Regions from separate parts of the Aeromonas enterica genome, predicted to be linked through region 1. Evidence: riboswitches for the same ligand, from Rfam matches in the RefSeq annotation. Region 1 holds a riboswitch; each other region holds the start of a gene.
What was found. A riboswitch is a leader RNA that binds a small molecule or an ion and turns the genes downstream of it on or off. The one in region 1 is predicted to bind cyclic di-GMP.
Positions count from the first base shown of each region.

Region 2: it holds a riboswitch for cyclic di-GMP, as region 1 does, so the genes downstream of both, ACW5XD_RS05375 (fimbrial protein) here and gbpA (N-acetylglucosamine-binding protein GbpA) in region 1, are expected to answer to the same signal.
Region 3: it holds a riboswitch for cyclic di-GMP, as region 1 does, so the genes downstream of both, ACW5XD_RS09980 (glycosyl hydrolase family 18 protein) here and gbpA (N-acetylglucosamine-binding protein GbpA) in region 1, are expected to answer to the same signal.
Region 4: it holds a riboswitch for cyclic di-GMP, as region 1 does, so the genes downstream of both, lafK (lateral flagellar response regulator transcription factor LafK) here and gbpA (N-acetylglucosamine-binding protein GbpA) in region 1, are expected to answer to the same signal.

Region 1 covers NZ_JBSTYL010000003.1:156,102-160,439, reverse strand. Annotated here, with positions in the region: gene cbl (HTH-type transcriptional regulator Cbl) at 1-560, shown strand, start outside; gene gbpA (N-acetylglucosamine-binding protein GbpA) at 637-2,058, opposite strand; cyclic di-GMP riboswitch class I at 2,124-2,209, opposite strand; gene ACW5XD_RS04800 (methyl-accepting chemotaxis protein) at 2,475-4,172, opposite strand.
Region 2 covers NZ_JBSTYL010000003.1:274,444-278,781, reverse strand. Annotated here, with positions in the region: gene ACW5XD_RS05380 (collagenase) at 1-1,117, opposite strand, end outside; gene ACW5XD_RS05375 (fimbrial protein) at 1,626-2,006, opposite strand; cyclic di-GMP riboswitch class I at 2,048-2,134, opposite strand; gene ACW5XD_RS05370 (fimbrial protein) at 2,938-3,480, shown strand; gene ACW5XD_RS05365 (hypothetical protein) at 3,579-3,977, shown strand; gene ACW5XD_RS05360 (fimbria/pilus outer membrane usher protein) at 4,045-4,338, shown strand, end outside.
Region 3 covers NZ_JBSTYL010000007.1:90,590-94,927, forward strand. Annotated here, with positions in the region: gene ACW5XD_RS09975 (hybrid sensor histidine kinase/response regulator) at 1-2,335, shown strand, start outside; cyclic di-GMP riboswitch class I at 2,510-2,597, shown strand; gene ACW5XD_RS09980 (glycosyl hydrolase family 18 protein) at 2,709-4,338, shown strand, end outside.
Region 4 covers NZ_JBSTYL010000008.1:44,288-48,625, reverse strand. Annotated here, with positions in the region: gene fliFL (lateral flagellar M-ring protein FliFL) at 1-31, opposite strand, end outside; gene lfiE (lateral flagellar hook-basal body complex protein LfiE) at 49-375, opposite strand; gene lafK (lateral flagellar response regulator transcription factor LafK) at 387-1,763, opposite strand; cyclic di-GMP riboswitch class I at 1,903-1,990, opposite strand; gene lfhA (lateral flagellar biosynthesis protein LfhA) at 2,186-4,261, opposite strand; gene flhB (flagellar biosynthesis protein FlhB) at 4,265-4,338, opposite strand, start outside.

The DNA.
Region 1 (4,338 bases):
GCCCGGAGGAGATAGTGCGGCTGGTGCAGACCGGCGAGGTGGATATCGGCATCAGCAGCGAGCAGCTCGACAAGAGTGAAGGGGTGGTGGCGTTTCCCTACTACCGCTGGCATCACAACATTGTGGTACCGGAGCAGCATCCGCTCACCGCCGAGCGGGATCTGACGCTGGCGGCGCTGGCCCACTGGCCCATCATCACCTATCAGGCCGGGCTGACCGGGCGGGCGCGGGTGGACGAGGCGTTTGCCGAGGCGGGCATCGCGCCACAGATCCTGCTGACCGCGCAGGATTCCGACGTCATCAAGACCTATGTTGAACTGGAGATGGGGGTCGGCATACTGGCGGACATGGCGTTCGACACCCAGCGCGACAAGGGGCTGGTGCAGCTTGATGGCAGCCGGCTGTTTGCGCCCCACACCGCCTGGATCGGTCTCAAGCAGGGGCAGTTCCAGCACAACTTCGCCTGGCAGTTCATCCAGCTCTGCAACCCCGAGCTGGCGCTGGCAGACATTCAGGCCCGCGCCATGGGTGGCGAGCCCGCCCTCGACTTCCAGATCTGAGTCTGGTGACACCAACTAAAACGGGGAGCCAGTGGCTCCCCGTTTTAGTTATGGCGTTTCAACTTTTAGAACTGGCTCAGTTCAGCGCAATCCAGGCGTCTTGCCAATTGGTACCGACCCCGGGTTCATACTGGGTGGCACTGGCCGACCATTGGCTGCACCAGCCGCGGTAGGGGAAGGGCTTGCACTGGTAGATCTTGCCATTCTTGGGTTGCAGCACCCTGGTGCCATCCGTGTAGGACTTGAGTCCTTCCGGGAAGGTGAACTGGTAGTCACCACCGGACGGATCCTTGAGCATCAGATCCAGCGTCTGCTGCAGGGCTTCGCCACCGGCCTTCGGCTTGGCCTCGATCACCAGCTGGTGGTGGCCGGCGCTGAGCCCGGTGAGCGGCATGGTGAAGCTCTGGCTGCTGTCCTTGATGTCGGCAGAGGATTGGCCTTTAGCCACACCACCGTGGTCATACAGGGTGTTGGTGACGGTGAGATCCCCTTGCGCCGTGACGGTGAAGTCGAGGGTCAGTTTGCCGTTGTCGAGCAGGTACTCGCTCTCCAGACCGCTCACGCTGATGTCGTTGCCCACCGGCGGTTGCAGCTGTTCGAGCTGGATTTCGACCCGCTCCAGCGCGCTGCCTGCCTTGAGATAGACGGGGTTCTGGCCGTAGACGGGGTTGAACTGACCGTCGGCATTCTGCTGACCGGCGCGGATCTGGCTCTGCTCTGCATTGATCTTGCTGGCCAGGGCATGGGCCCAGTTGTTCTTCTGACCCTGCTCCGTGGTGGTGATGGTCAGCTCGGTCTGCAGATCGGGGCGCACGCCATTGGCGTCGAATACCAGGGTTCTGGCCTTGTCACCGGCCGCCAGATCGGTGGAAGGGTAGATGGTACCGCCCTGGCTCCAGCTCAGCGGTGGCTGGGTGCCGCCCTTGAAGTTGGCGTCGATCAGGTTGTAGAAGCTGTTGTTGGTGTCACCCACTTCCCACACACCCAGGATCAGCTGATAACCGGTGCGCTCTGGCAGTGTGCACTGATGAGTGACCTGCTTGGGCGGTTGTACCATGTTGCCATCCACCACGCAGAAGGGGGTGAGATCGAAGGCGGTGCGGGTCAGCGGCTGGTTCGGATTCCAGTCCTGTTTGGTGAGGTAGTAACGCCAGTTGCGAGTGACGTGGTTGGCGGTGAAGGTCCAGCTGATGGCGAAGGGGCCGGCCTGCACTTCCTTGCGGGCCCAGCGATCGCTGGTCTGGACGTTCAGCTCTCTCCAGCGGCTACTGCCAGCCGAGGCGATCTGGCCATCCTGGGGGCCGGTCTGCGGGAAGCCGGAGGGGCCTTCCACGCTCTGGGGTTCCCATTGCACCGCACCACACTGGCTATTGTCGCCCGTGTTGCACTGGTAGTTGCGGCTGGCCGGCTGGGTGATGTAGCCGTGAGCGAGCACGCTGCCGCTGGTCAGCAGCGCCAGCGCTGCGACGAGGTGATTGAGTTGGATTTTTGCTGCCATACATTCCTCTGTTCGACAGATATGGGCAGTCAGTTGGCTGGGGCGTTCCCCGATACACACTTGCGTGTGGCAACCCCGCTATCCTGGACGACGTGTCTTTAGACCGGAAGCTTTGCGTCCTGGCTTTTCAACCAGTTTGCCAAATGACTATATAAACGATCATGGTGTCGCGTTTGGCGACGACAGTATCATGACTATTTTTTCTTGAATAATTAAGTATAAATGTTTGCAGCTTGGCCTCATCGGAGTAGAGAAAACACTTAACGTAATGTTTTTAAATGTATATTTAATAATCTTGCTGTACGGAGTGCCGACAATTATGTCGATAAGATGCAAAAGTAAGGCATTTTTTATCAATGAAAAAATCCCCTGTCAGCCGGACTGGCAGGGGATTGCCTGCGACAGGGCAGGACGGATCAGTGGCGAGCGCGGGGACGTTCGGCCTGACGTGCCTGCTGATGCAGCGGTGCCAACCGCTGTTCCAGTTGCTGGTCGATGGCATTGCCGAGTTTGAACACCGCCAGTCGCTCGTCCAGGCTGCGGGAGAGGCCGGCCAGCAACTCGCTCTCCTGAGCCAGTTGCGAGGCGGACTGGGACATCTCCAGCGCCGAATCGTTGATGCCGCTGACGTTGCGGTTCATGTCCTCGGCCACCATGCTCTGCTGCTCGGCGGCGGTGGCTATCTGGGTCGCCATGTCGCTGACGTGCTGGATATGGTTGACGATGAGAGAGAGATCCTGCCCCGCCTTCTCCGACTGGCTGACGCTGCTCTCCGCCAGCTTGCGGCTGGCGTCCATGGCGCTGGCGGCGGTCACCGCCCGTTGCTGCAGCTGGGCTATGGTGCTCTGGATCTCCTCGGTGGACTGGCGGGTGCGGCTGGCCAGTTGACGCACCTCGTCGGCCACCACCGCAAACCCGCGTCCCTGCTCGCCGGCGCGTGCCGCCTCGATGGCGGCGTTGAGGGCCAGCAGATTGGTCTGCTCCGAGATGGCGCTGATGACGGCGGTCACCTCGCTTATCTGCATCACCCCCTCCTTGAGCTGATTGACCTGCAGTGTGGCCTGCTCCACCTCGGTGGCCAACGCCTGGATGCCATGCACGCTGGCATGCACGTCCCGGTTGCCAAGCCCGGCCTCGTTGGTAGCATCCTGGGTATCACGGGCGGTATTTTCCGCGTGGCCCGCCACATCCGAGATGGTCGCGCTCATCTCGTTCATGGCGGTGGCGAGCTGGGCCAGCTGATCCCGCTGGCTGTTGACCGCCTGGTTGGTCTGCTCGGCGGAGGCGGCGATGCGCAGGGCGGCATCCGCCACGTTGCGGGCACCCTGGCTTGCCTCCAGCAGGGCGCGACGAATGGCGTCGAGTCCCTGGTTGGTGCAGGTGGCGACGACCCCCAGCTCATCCTTGCCGTGTATCGGTATGCTGACTACCAGATCCCCGGCCGCTACCTGCTGCATGGCGCGCTTGATCTCGGCCAGCGGATTGACGATGGAGCGGCTGATGGCAAACCCCAGCAGCCCCATCAGCAGGATCACCAGCAGGGTGGCGCCCCCCATCAGCTGGTACTGGGACCAGATGGTGGCCTCGATGTCCTGCAGCAGCACCCCGGATCCCAGGATCCAGCCCCAGGGCTGGTAGCCCGCCACCAGCGACATCTTCTGGGCCGCCTCACCCGTAGGGGTAATCCATTGATATTCCAGCCGGCCATGCCGCCCCCCCTTGCCGAGGTCCACCATGTGTTGCCAGTGGGCTCCGGCGGTTGCCGTGCCGCTCTCCCCCATCTGCTGGCCGACCAGTTCAGGTTTGGTGGGGTGCACCACCACGTGGCGGGTCTCATCGATCACGAACAGATAGTTGTCGCCATCGAAGCGCATGCTGTTGAGCATGGCCTTGGCTTCGGCCTGGGCCTGGGCGGCGGGCAGGGTGGTGGCGAGGGCCTGGATCCGGCTCATGGCGAGATCCAGCACCGCCTGCAGCCGTGCCTCCCGCTCACTCATCAGATTGCGATTCAGGGCACTGGCCGAGATGAGCAGCAGTGCAATGAAGCCGACCAGCGCCAGTGAGAGCAGCAACATCAATTTGCGGCTCACGGCGATATCACCGAGCTTGAACATAATCTCTTCCTTCTTTCCCGTGCGGGTCTGGTTGCGGCCAGTCATGACGATGGCCCTGATTATTTCATTATTAACATTTAATTAACTTTCAATTAACTTTCAATGGTTTGAGGTTACTGAACGCTAATTGAGCGTTTTGACAACCAGTATAGCCAGCAGACAGAAA
Region 2 (4,338 bases), 120 kb from region 1:
CGCGTACGACGGCCATCAACTTGGCATCGTCGTGACCATAGTTGGCCTGCCATGCCGGGCTGTTCTGGCCGCTGACATCCGCAACCAGTTTTGCCGCATCGGCATCCAGCAGTTCGGTGTCAGGCAGATCCGGTGCCGAGCAGGCGCGGCCATCGGCGCGGCGGCAGTCGAGCTGCTCCTCCTTGCTGGCCAGCACTATGGGGCGATTGAGCACCCGACTCTCTTGCCACTCGTCGGTCTCCGGCAGGGTCTGCCATTCGCTGCCACCGACCGGGTATTGATAGCCGGTGTCTTTCAGTACCACCTGTACCTCGCTGCCGGCGGGCAGGGTCTGGCGGCAAATCCGATAGCTGATGGTCTTGTCCCCCTCCTGGCGGATTTGGGGCTCGTCGCACTCTTGCTGGGTCTTGGCCTCGTCCAGTTGCCAGCTGTATTGACGCCAGACATGGATCTCGCTCACCTGGCTGGCAGCCTGACTGCCCGCCATGGGCTGCAGGCGGAAGAAGATATGCTCGAGGCGGCCGTCCCGCTCGTTGGGGGTCTCTTCCAGCACGCTCAGTTGTTGCCAGTTTTGCGGTTGATATTGCCAAACCGGCTCGGCGCAGCGGCCCTGTGCATTGAGCTCGCAGCGATCCAGCTCCTGCTCGTTGTGACTCAGGATGATGCGTTCGGCCAGCGGCAGGCGGTCCTGACGCGGGGCGGTCGGGGTGCCCGTCAGCGGTTCCCAGCGACCCTGTTTCAGACCGTAGCCAAAGTCATAGCTGCTGGCCGGGATGGCCTTGCCTACCGGCACCACCTGCTCGCAGCTGAGGTAACGGATCTGCCAGCCCTGCTCGATCCTGAGTTGCGGCTCGCCGCATTGCTGTTCTGCCAGCACGGTCAGATTGGCCTCGCTCCAGTCGAAACGGCGATAGACACGCAGTTGCTGATAGGGGGCATCGCCATTGCGTGCGCTGAGCTCATAGGTCACTTCGGTGACGCGATCAGCCAGCTGACGGCTCGACTCGCCGTTCAACCGGTATTGTTGCCAGTCTGTGGGGGTGTAATTGGCCAGCGCCGAAGTGGCAAGCATGCCCGGCACTGCCAAGAGCAGTAACCTGGTACCCAGATAGTTCATTTTTATCCCTTTGGTTTTATGTCTGCGTGGTTGTCGCGGGCAATGTACTAAGTTCCAAAGGGGTATCAACTCACCAGTCAGGCCATATAAATCATTTATTTAGCTTGGATGATAACAAAGTCAGCCTCATTGGGGGCTGCAGTGATAGCAAGGACTCATCCACCATTTGGGGGGGATATAAGCCTGGGTACATGAGTTTGATGGGTTTTTCACTTGAAGATTTATCCGTGCGTCGGAACTGCGGATGTGAGACACAGGTAGCAAGGAGAGGGCCAGCTGCGATACGGGCCGAAGATAGTAGAGGGATTGGGCCCTGTCACAGGGGGAATGATGGAGCCAAAAGCCAACGAGAAAGGGTGAGACTGGCAAGCACCCATCCGCCAAACAGGGGATCAGGTGCTTGGATTGCCCACCTCTCGTCTCTGGCTATTTGTCTGCTTGTTGCCGATATAGGGCGCAAGCCCCGTGGTTGCAGGCAACTCCGGGCGTGAGCGCAATCTGGATCGTGCTAGAGGTAGCTCACCGTCACGATAGCCGTGTTGCTGCTGCTCTCCGACAGCCTGTAACTCAAGGTGCTGCTGATGGCGTTGAGACTGCCAGCTTGCTGCAGGCTGGCCAAATCCATGATCTGGTGTTGAGTGCCGGAATAACAGGTCACGCTATGGTCAGAAAAATCACACGGTGATTCGTAGATGGTCCCGATAAAGGCCACGCTGCCATCTTGAGCTGATGCTGTCGCGGGCAGTAGCGCTACGCCAAGCAGCACAGCGGTGGCGGCAGAAGAAGCAAAGCGGATGGTACTGTGGTGGAGAAAGCCAGCGGGAGTATTGGAAGTGTTCATGTTTATGTCCTTTTCGTTACAGGTCGTTGTACGAAAAGGGCAACGCAATCAAAGAGAATGGCATACAGGTTATGACATCACTCTTCTCAGATGGCAGCTTCGCTGTCTTAGGTATTTAAACCCTTAGACCGGTGGCTTTGCGTCCCGACCTTTCGACCGGTTTGCCCTTTACTCTATGTTTAGATGATAACCTCCTGCATCGAGAAATCAATCGACAAAAAATTTGAGATATAGCTTACAAATAGCAGCAGTCATTCGTATTCGTATCGAGATACAGTCACGATGTTCTCTTTTAGTTTATTATTAATGATGTGGAATAAATCTTTGGATGGTGAAAATATGGTCAGCGTGGAGGTGCATTTCACATTAATAGATTTGTTATTTTCCCAGCGCATGGAATGGCTACACATTTTACTCATATATGTCATCCGTTATCTATAGACTCCATACGAGCTATAGGAACGGTAGCTGATGGGGAAATGATATCTCCTTCATATCTGATGGTGATTTATTGAAATTCACTCAGGTTGTGTTGGCTAGTGTTGTCATATAAGTGATATATATATTCAATAGTTGGCTACTATTGTTTGTTAATGTTTTTATTTGCGGTAAGTTATTGATTTTAGTGTGTTTATTTTGCAATCTTTAAAAATCAAAATGTATTTGATGTGCATCGTATATATCGCTAATTTATCGAAAAGCAAAAGCTGAACCAAGCTTTCTGTGCACATGAATATGTAGGCATGTCAATGAGCACAGATGCAGGAGATAGGGGGTAGCGGGAACTATCCCTTGGCAACTTTTGCTTTTAACATGCACAGATAAATCTATCTGTGGTCATTTCTCATCGAGTTGTTGGTGAGAGGTCGGCTTACTGGTAGTTGCTGTGTGATAATATTGCGGCATCATCGAAAACCATGACTCCAGCTTGGTTTAGATGATGCCGCATAACAACACGCGTTAATGTAGGTATACACAAATGAAAGTTAATAAAGTTCTGGTTGCCATGGGTGTTGGTTCTGTAATGCTGTGCGGCTCTGCTCTTGCTGCCGGCGGCGCTGGTTCAGGCAAAGTTACTTTTAATGGCGAGATCATCAATGCGCCTTGCTCCGTAGCCTCTGAGTCTGCTGATCAAGTCGTTGAAATGGGCCAGATCAGCACCAAAGAGCTGGTTAACGGTGGGGAGTCCAACTCCAAGCCGTTTAGCATCAAGCTGCTGAACTGCGAAATTACCCCTGAGGAAGATGCCGTCAAAGTGACCTTCAGTGGTTCCAAGGATCCTGTTGACCAGAGCCTGTTGGTTATCGGTGGTGGTCAAGCTGCTGGTGCCGGCATCAAGATGACTGCTCCGGGTGGCGATGCGATTGTATTGGGCGAACCTACAACTGCCTTCAATCTGGTAAATGGCGACAACGAACTGCCCTTCAGTGCCGTGTTGAAAGGCTATGCCGACCAGACTACTAACCCGCTGATTGCCGGTGCTTTCACTGCGGTTACCAACTTTACTCTCTCCTACGAGTAATCGTCTGCCTTAACGTGTGACAAGGGTTGTGGTGGTGAAAACCACTACAACCTCACACATCTTTTTCCTCTCACCGGACCTTGATCATGAAGATGTCAATGATGGTGCCAGTGGTGCTGCAGGTTGTGATGATGGCAAGCCCTGCTAATGCGAATGAACTGACGGATGGTTTGGCTGAATCAGCTTGCACACTCGGTGATCTGGATGAACTGCACAGCATTCCCTGGCAACAGCAACGCCATGGCACACTAAAAATCAGTGGCTGTCAGATTAAAGGACCAGTGAGTGAGTCACTGTCTCATATATCCATGTCCGTGCATGGTGCCATGACCGATGATTTGGGAATCATCAACAATGGACAATATTATAAGGTGTCAGGTGAGCGTTTTATTATTTCGAATGTTGTCAATGACGATATGGAACTTCATATCAGTCTGAAGAGTAGCAAGCCATTTTATTCAGACAATATGGCCTTGTTTGAACTTAGTTATATGTAGGCAAACAGCTTGCTTAGTGTAGACACCTCATTGTGTGAGACCGTTATGATATCCCTAGAGTCAAAATATGAGCGTTGCAACATCAAACTCTGTTAGAAAACATGTTTTTAAAAAAGCGTTTATGCTATGCATGCCTTGTTTACTGGTAATGAAAAATAATGCATGGGCAGAAACGGAGTTTAATATTGATGCGCTTGATCTGGATGAGCGGACCAAGATAGATCTTTCTCAGTTCGCGGACAAAGGCTATATCCTGCCTGGCGATTACTATCTTGAAATTGAGGTTAACAAAAATAAATTGCCACTCCAGAAAATCCCGTTTTATGAGCTGGAAGATGGCAAGGGAAAAGGTGGCGTTGCC
Region 3 (4,338 bases), on a different contig from region 1:
GCTGATCCTGCTAGCGGCCTGGGGGCTCTACCTCTGGCTCGGGGATCTCACCAGCCTGTCGCGCATCGGCTACCTGTCGTTCGGCGCGGTGGCCCAGTTCGCGCCGGCGCTGCTGCTCGGCCTCTACTGGCGGCACGGCAATCGCAAGGGGGTCTACCTCGGTCTCGCCCTCGGGGTCAGCCTCTGGTTCGCCACCCTGCTGGCGGAGAGCGGCCTGCTGGCCGGCTCGCCGCTGGCGGCCCTGCTGGCACCGCCGGACTGGCCGGCGTTTCGCGATCTCAGCCTGGGGGCCTGGTGCATCTTCCTGAGTCTGTTGCTCAACCTCATCGGCTATGTGGCGGGCTCCCTGCTGTCGCAGGCGGCGGTGAGCGAGCGGCTGCAGGCGGCCAACTTCGTCGGCAAGCCGAGCCGCGACACCACGGCGCTCTATCAGGCGCGGGTCTCGGTCAAGGAGCTGGAGATGCTGGCGGCCCGCTTCGTCGGCTCGAGTCGGGTCAAGCGCGCCTTCGGTCGCTTCGCCGGTGAGCGGGGCGGCACCCTGGCGCCCCAGATGCAGGCCTCCGCCGAGCTGATTGCCCACACCGAGCGGCTGCTGGCCGGGGTGTTCGGCACCTCGTCCGCCCGCCTGGTGCTGGCCTCGGCCCTGCAGGGGCGCAACATGCAGCTCGAAGAGATCGCCACCATAGTGGACGAGGCCTCAGACGTGTTTCGCTTCAACCGCGGCCTGCTGCAGGGGGCCATCGAACACATGGGGCAGGGGATCTCGGTGGTGGACCGGGAGCTCAAGCTGGTGGCCTGGAACCGGCGCTACATAGAGCTGTTTCACTACCCGCCCGGCCTCATCCAGATGGGGCGCGCCATCGAGGAGATCATCCGTTACAACGCCGAGCAGGGGCTGTGCGGTCCGGGCGATATCGAGGCCCATGTGGCGCGGCGGGTCGCCTTCATGCTGCGCGGCAGCCCCCACATCTCGGCGCGGGAGAGGCCCGATGGCCGGGTGATCGAGATGCAGGGCAACCCCATGCCGGCGGGCGGCTTCGTGATGACCTTTACTGACATCACCCCGTTTCGCGACGCCGAACGGGTGCTGCGCGAGGCCAACGAACATCTGGAGGCGCGGGTGGCCGAGCGTACCCACGAGCTCTCCGAGCTCAACCGCCAGCTGTTGCTGGTAAACCAGCAGGTGGAGCGAGCCAACCACTCCAAGAGCCGCTTCCTGGCGGCGGTGAGCCACGATCTGACCCAGCCCCTCAATGCGGCCAAGCTGTTTACCTCTTCTCTGCTGGAGATGCTGCCGCCCCGGGATGAGACGGCCCGCATCGCCCGTCACATCGACGATGCGCTGGGGGCGACCGAGGATCTCATCACGGATCTGCTCGACATCTCGCGGTTGGAGGCGGGCAAATTCAAGGCCAAGAAGCTGGATTTCGCCCTGCACGACGTGTTCGACAACCTCAAGGCGGAGTTCGGGGTGCTGGCGCAGGCAGGAGGGGTCCAGTTCTCAGTGGTGGAGAGCAGGCTCGCGGTCTACAGCGACGTGCGCCTGTTGCGGCGGGTGTTGCAAAACTTCCTCACCAATGCGTTTCGCTACAACCCGGGCGGCCGTGTGCTGCTCGGTTGCCGCCGGCTGGGGGACAAGGTGCGCATCGAGGTGTGGGACAACGGCCCCGGCATCCCGGCCGACAAGCAGGAGGCTATTTTCGACGAGTTCTCCCGCCTCGATCACTCCCGCACCGCCAAGGAGCAGGGGTTGGGGCTGGGGCTCGCCATTGCCCGCGGCATCGCTCTGGTGCTGGGCCACAACCTGACACTGCGCAGTTGGCCGGGGGCGGGATCCGTGTTTGCCATCACCCTCAACCTGGCGACCCGTCCTGTTGCAACGACGCAGGTGGCGGCTCCCGCACTGCGGGACAGCCAGCTGGAGGGGATCCGGGTGCTCTGCATCGACAACGAGAGCGACATTCTCATCGCCATGCACTCCCTGCTGGGGCGCTGGGGTTGCGAGGTCGTCTGTGCCCAGAGCCTGGTTCAGGCGGAGGATCTCATCGCTGGTGGCTTCCTGCCGCAGCTGGTGCTCTCCGATTACCACCTGGATGACGGCAAGACAGGCTTGCAGGCACTGCACATGCTGCGCCTCGCCCATGGCAACGACATCGGCGGCATCATCATCAGTGCGGATCGCAAGAGCGAGTTGCAGGCGCAGATCCGCGAGCACGGCTACGGCTACATCAGCAAGCCGGTCAAACCGCTCAAGTTACGAGCATTGATGAACAGCGTATTACGGCCAGCCAAACTTGATGATGATCACGAAACAAGTAATTCGTCTGATTTTTAATCTCGTCTCCTCAGACGGCAAGATCAGCACTTTCTGACGAGATAAGGTGCTTTTTCTTCTCGTTTGAGGCTTGTTTTCGGTAAAAAGCGGCTTGTTAATAGCCGATCCCGGGTTTGCCCTTCCTCCTTGCCCTCCCTTATAGTCAGGTCGCGATTATTTTTGTCGCAAATCAAGTTGTGCAAAAGGCAAACCGGACGAAAGTCCGGGACGCAAAGCTTCCGGTCTAAGGGTCAGCAGTACCTAAGACAGCGGGGCCACCACAGGTTGTTTCGTCCATGGGCCAAGCCATGGCGCGATGTTGTCTGCGTTACCTGTCAGGTTGGCGTTGCCTTTTTCGTTATTTATTCCAAGAACGAAATAAGGATATTCAACTATGTTAAGTCCAAAACCCTCCGTACTGGCGTTGTTGGTCGGGGGTCTGTGTGCCTCCTCCGCCTTCGCTGCCGCTCCCGGCAAACCCACCATAGGCTGGGGCGAAACCAAGTTCGCCATCGTCGAAGTGGATCAAGCCGCCACCGCCTACAACAAGCTGGTCAAGGTACACGCCGATGGCGCACCGGTCAGCGTGAGCTGGAACCTCTGGTCCGGGGATGTCGGCCAGACCGCCAAGGTGCTGCTCGATGGCAAGGAGGTGTGGTCAGGCGCAGCCTCCGCAGCCGGCACTGCCAACTTCAAGGTGACCAAGGGGGGCCGCTACCAGATGCAGGTGGCCCTGTGCAATGCCGATGGTTGCACCCTCTCGGACAAAAAAGAGATCCTGGTGGCCGACACCGACGGCAGCCACCTGGTGCCGCTCAAGGCGCCGCTGCAGGAGAACAACAAGCCTTACGCCAACAAGTCCGGCAAGGTGGTGGGGGCCTACTATGTGGAGTGGGGCGTCTATGGTCGCAAGTTCACCGTGGACAAGGTCCCGGCCCAGAACCTGACCCACATCCTCTACGGTTTTACTCCCATCTGCGGGGGCAACGGCATCAACGACAGCCTCAAAGAGATCTCCGGCAGTTTCGAGGCGCTGCAACGCTCCTGTGCCGGGCGTGAAGACTTCAAGGTCTCCATCCACGATCCCTGGGCCGCCATCCAGATGGGGCAGGGCAATCTCACCGCCTATGACGAGCCCTACAAGGGCAACTTCGGCAACCTGATGGCGCTCAAGAAGGCCTATCCGGACCTGAAAATTCTCCCCTCCATCGGTGGCTGGACCCTCTCGGACCCCTTCTTCTTCTTCGGTGACAAGGCCAAGCGTGACACCTTCGTCGCCTCGGTGAAGGAGTACCTGCAGACCTGGAAATTCTTCGACGGGGTGGATATCGACTGGGAATTCCCGGGCGGCCTGGGGGCCAACCCCAACCTGGGCAGCGCCTCCGATGGCGAGACTTATGTGCTGCTGATGAAGGAGTTGCGCGCCATGCTCGACGAGCTGAGCGCAGAGACGGGCCGCACTTACGAACTCACCTCCGCCATCAGCGCCGGCGGTGACAAGATTGCCAAGGTGGACTATCGCGCCGCCCAGCAATACATGAATCACATCTTCCTGATGAGCTACGACTTCAACGGCGCCTGGACCAATACCGGGTTGGGCCACCAGACCGCGCTCTACGAGTCGAGCTGGGATCCGAACACCAAGTACACCACCGACAAGGGGGTCAAGGCGCTGCTGGGCCAGGGCGTGGATCCAGGCAAAGTCGTGGTGGGCGCGGCCATGTATGGCCGTGGCTGGACCGGCGTCAGCGGGTATCAGGGCAACAACCCCTTCACCGGCACCGCCACAGGCCCGATTGCGGGTAGCGAAGCGGAAGGGATCTGGGAGAAGGGGGTCATCGACTACCGCGGCATCGCCAAGGGCAAGATGGCCGGTGACTGGCAGTACAGCTATGACGAAGTGGCCGAGGCGCCCTATGTGTTCAAGGCTTCCACCGGCGAGCTCATCACCTTCGATGACGAGCGTTCGGTCAAGGCCAAGGGGCAGTACGTGCTGGCCAACCAGCTCGGCGGCATGTTCGCCT
Region 4 (4,338 bases), on a different contig from region 1:
AATCCGAAGCCCCTTGCGGGGACGTTACCAGTTCAGTCATCACTTACCTCAGAGTGGCATGCGCATAATGTCGTCAAAGCCTGTCATCAGCTTGTTTCGCACCTGCATCAGGGCGGAAAAACTGAGACCGGCTTTCTGGCTGGCCACCATGGCCCCCACCAAGTCATCGCTCTGACCCGCATCGACAGCGGTCATCAGTTTTGAGGCGGTATTTTGCTGCTCGTTGACTCGCCCGACGACATCGCGCATGGCATCGGTGAATGACACATTCGATGCATCATTTAATTCGATGGAAGGGGTTTGGTTGGCGACTCGCTGCATCTCCTGCATCTGCTGCAAGAGCGTCACCTGTGATGACATCATTTCAATCTTCACTCGGTTATCCCTTAGTTTTGAAGCTGCTGCTCAATATCTATGCCCTGCTCACGCATGGCCGCCAGCTTGTATCTCAGTGCCCGGGTCGTCATACCAAGGGCCTCTGCCGTGCGGGTCCGATGGCCGCGAAAGCGGCGCAGGGTCTCTAGTACAAATTGAAATTCGGCATACCGACGCGTCTCGCTAAGCCCTTCCGGGGCGGAAAACGCTTCCGGTAACGCATTGTCGGATTCAATGGTGTAAGTGGGCAGCATCAAATCGACTGCTTGAATATGCAATCCGCGAGCCATGATTAATGAACGCTGCATGACGTTATCCAGCTCCCGGACATTGCCAGGCCAGCCATACGCCAACAGCTGCTGACGGGCGCTTTCACTCAGACGATAGCCTTGCTGAGGAGCATGTCGCTCGATGAAATATTCGGCCAATGGCAGTATGTCATCTGGGCGCTCCCGTAGCGCTGGCCAACTCATGGGAAGCACGTCGAGACGATAAAACAGATCTTCCCGAAACTGGCCCACGGCAACAAGCGTCCGTATATCTTTGTTGCTGGCAGCAATAATCCGGACATCCAGTGCGATGGTTTGGTGACTGCCGAGCCGCTCGACTTCCTTCTCTTGCAAAACACGCAGCAGCTTGGCCTGCAGCGACAATGGCAACTCAGAAATCTCATCAAGTAGCAACGTCCCACCCTGTGCCAGCTCAAATTTCCCCGGTTGTGTACCTGTCGCCCCGGTGAATGCCCCCTTGTTATGGCCAAATAAGATAGATTCGAGCATGGATTCAGGAATTGCAGCGCAGTTGATGGCGATAAAAGGTTTGCCGGCACGGTTGGACATGTCGTGGATATAGCGAGCCAGTCGCTCCTTACCCGTTCCCGACTCACCACCAATGAGGATGGTGGCAGACGTTTTGGCTGCACGACGAGCAAGTTGCAGTACCTGCAGGCTCATGGTAGAGGTAGCGATCAGATTGGGAATGGTTTGGCGCAGACGCAACGCCCCCTTCACCGCATCGAGCATTTGTTGATAGCCAAAGGGTTTGATGATGTAGTCAATCGCCCCCGCCCGCATGGCTTCTGCCGCAAGATAAGCCTGCTGTTCATTAACCAGAATAATGCAATCGACACCGCAGAATTCATGCACTAATTGAGGACCAGCCTCGGTCATGAGATCCATATCGAGCAAGACCAGAGCAACTGAGTTATTGGCGAGAATTAATTTAGACTTATTGATCGAATCAACACAGGAAACAGCGTACCCCTGCGCCAACAACCTCCCCTCAATATCATTTCCATTTGAAAACACTGGTCTAACCAATAACAAATGAGGTGCTGACTCAATACCAATCGATCTTGAGTTTTTCTTGATAGAAATATCCGAAAGCATATGAACCCGAACCCGTGATGGTGGACAAACCAATCAACAGAACTGATGTGTCAAAAATAAAAACGCACCATACAGAAAATGGCGCCTCTAACGGGCGTCTCATTTATACAAAGAATGGTATCAAGGCAGTAACAATAGCCTTGGTAACCCCGCTATCATTAGCATTGCTGCTATAAGACCGGAGGCTTTGCGTCCTGACTTTTCAGTTCAGTTTGCCTTTATCATGCGACTGTCCATAGTGGGACAAGACAACTCCACTTCTCCAGTGATAGCTGTGTGACACATGTGAATTGTTATATTTGTTATATGCTTTTAACATCTTGTGCGTCAAAAACCGTCACATCATAGCGGCTTCCAATGACAATTCAAGTAGATATGCGGAATATAACCTTCCCATCTGTTCACAACATGGCAGTTCAGTTTCAGCCCAGAGTCCCAATAACTTCCACCCTCAGATCTTCTGGTATTTCATTATAAGAAAGCACTTTGAGACCTTTTGAAAAGGAACGAGCATATCTTGCCATCAAGGGCCTGAGCTGAGGCATGACAACCAATACCGGAGCATGACCTTGCTGTTGCAACTGCTCTTTCACCAATGGCATATTTTGCTGCAACTGCGCCAGCAGCTGAGGATCAACCGGGAAGCTGTCCAGCTGAATTTTTCCCTGTTGCTGGGATTGGGTCATTGCAGCCAACAGCGTCTGCTCAAGACGATCCTCCAAGGTAAACGCGGCTAAAATATCGCGCGACCCAATCGCCTGTCTGATAATCTGGCGTTTCAAGGCACACCGGACATCGGACGCCAGCAAGACAGGATCCTTGGTCAGCTCGCTTGCATCCAGCAAGGTGGTGGCAATGGTTCGAATATCGGTGAGGCTGATCTGCTCCTTGAGCAACTGTCGGAAAACCCTCAGTTGCTGCATTTGAGTCAGCGCCAGATTAAGTTCTTCTGCCAGACGGGGTGACTGGGTAGCCAGATATTGGCCCAACTTGCCTACTTCATCATGGCCAAATAGAGAATCAAGCTGCTCTCTCAACAATTTGCTGGCATGAGTGGCGATAACTGTTGCGGAATCGACTACGGAATAACCCAGGTTCAAGGCCTTAGCCTTGTTCTCCGGCGAGATCCAGACTGCATTCATGCCATAGGCTGGATCCTGCGTCAGCTCACCATCCAGGGCACCATATGTCTCCCCGCTGCTAATCGCCATCAGTCGCTGACAGTCGACGTTACCAGCCGCAAGTGCCACACCGGACAACTTGATCCGGTATTGATCGGGTTGCAACTGCAAGTTGTCACGCACCCGGATCTCGGGCAGCAGGAAGCCATATTGCTCGGACAGGGTTTTGCGAATACCCCGTACCCGGGCAAGCAGTTCGGCTCCCTTGTCCGCTTCTGCCAAGGGCACCAGCCGATAGCCCAGCTCAATGGCGACCGCATCGACAGGAGGCAGGTCCTGCCACTCCAGTCCCTGTGGCTCGGACTGCACCATCTGGCGCGTCAGCTCCTGGGCTGCATCGAGATCAGGATCATTGACCCGACGCTTGCTGACACTCCAACCTGCCCATGCCAGCACGGCGGCAAAGCTGAGAAAAGCCAGCATGGGCATACCTGGCACCAGACCCAGGATCAACATGATGGCAGCGGCGGTGTAGATAACCCGCGGCGATGCCAGGATCTGCTGACCCACTTGATCCGACATCTCGCCTTCATCGCTGACCCGAGTCACTATGATGGCCGCAGCGGTAGACATCAGCAAAGAAGGGATCTGGGCGACCAGACCATCACCTATGGTGAGCAGTGCATAACTCTGGAACGCTTCCGCAACCGGTAGCGAGTGCTGGAATATACCGATCGCCAAGCCACCGACCAGATTGATGATCAACACCAGCAAACCGGCGATGGCATCCCCTCGCACGAACTTGGACGCCCCGTCCATCGCACCGTAAAAATCAGCCTCTCTGGCAATCTCGTCACGCCGCGCGCGGGCCTGATACTGATCCATGGTACCGGCGTTGAGATCGGCATCAATCGCCATCTGTTTACCAGGCATCGCATCCAGAGTGAAGCGAGCAGATACCTCGGATATCCGCTCTCCACCTTTGGTGATCACCACGAAGTTAATGATCATCAGGATTACGAAGACCACCAAACCGACGACATAGTTACCGCCGATGACCACTTCCCCAAAGGCCTGAATGACCTTACCGGCAGCCTCATGCCCCTCGTGACCGTGCAACAAGACGACGCGAGTAGAGGCAACGTTGAGCGACAACCGCATCAGGGTTGCCACCAGCAACACGGTGGGGAAGACGGAGAAATCGAGCGGACGGCGGGCCGAGACAGAAACCAGCAGTACCAGAACCGCCAACACTATGTTGAACGTGAACAGGACATCCAGCAGCCAACCGGGCAGAGGCAAGATCATCATGGCCAGAATGGCCAGGAGTAGCATGGGGATCGCGGTATAGGATTGGGTCAATACACGCCAGTTCACAACTTACCTCTCAGGTTGACGTAACTCGGGCGGCACATGCAAAGGGGCAAGAGAAGTTGGTTTCTTCCCCTTGCCAG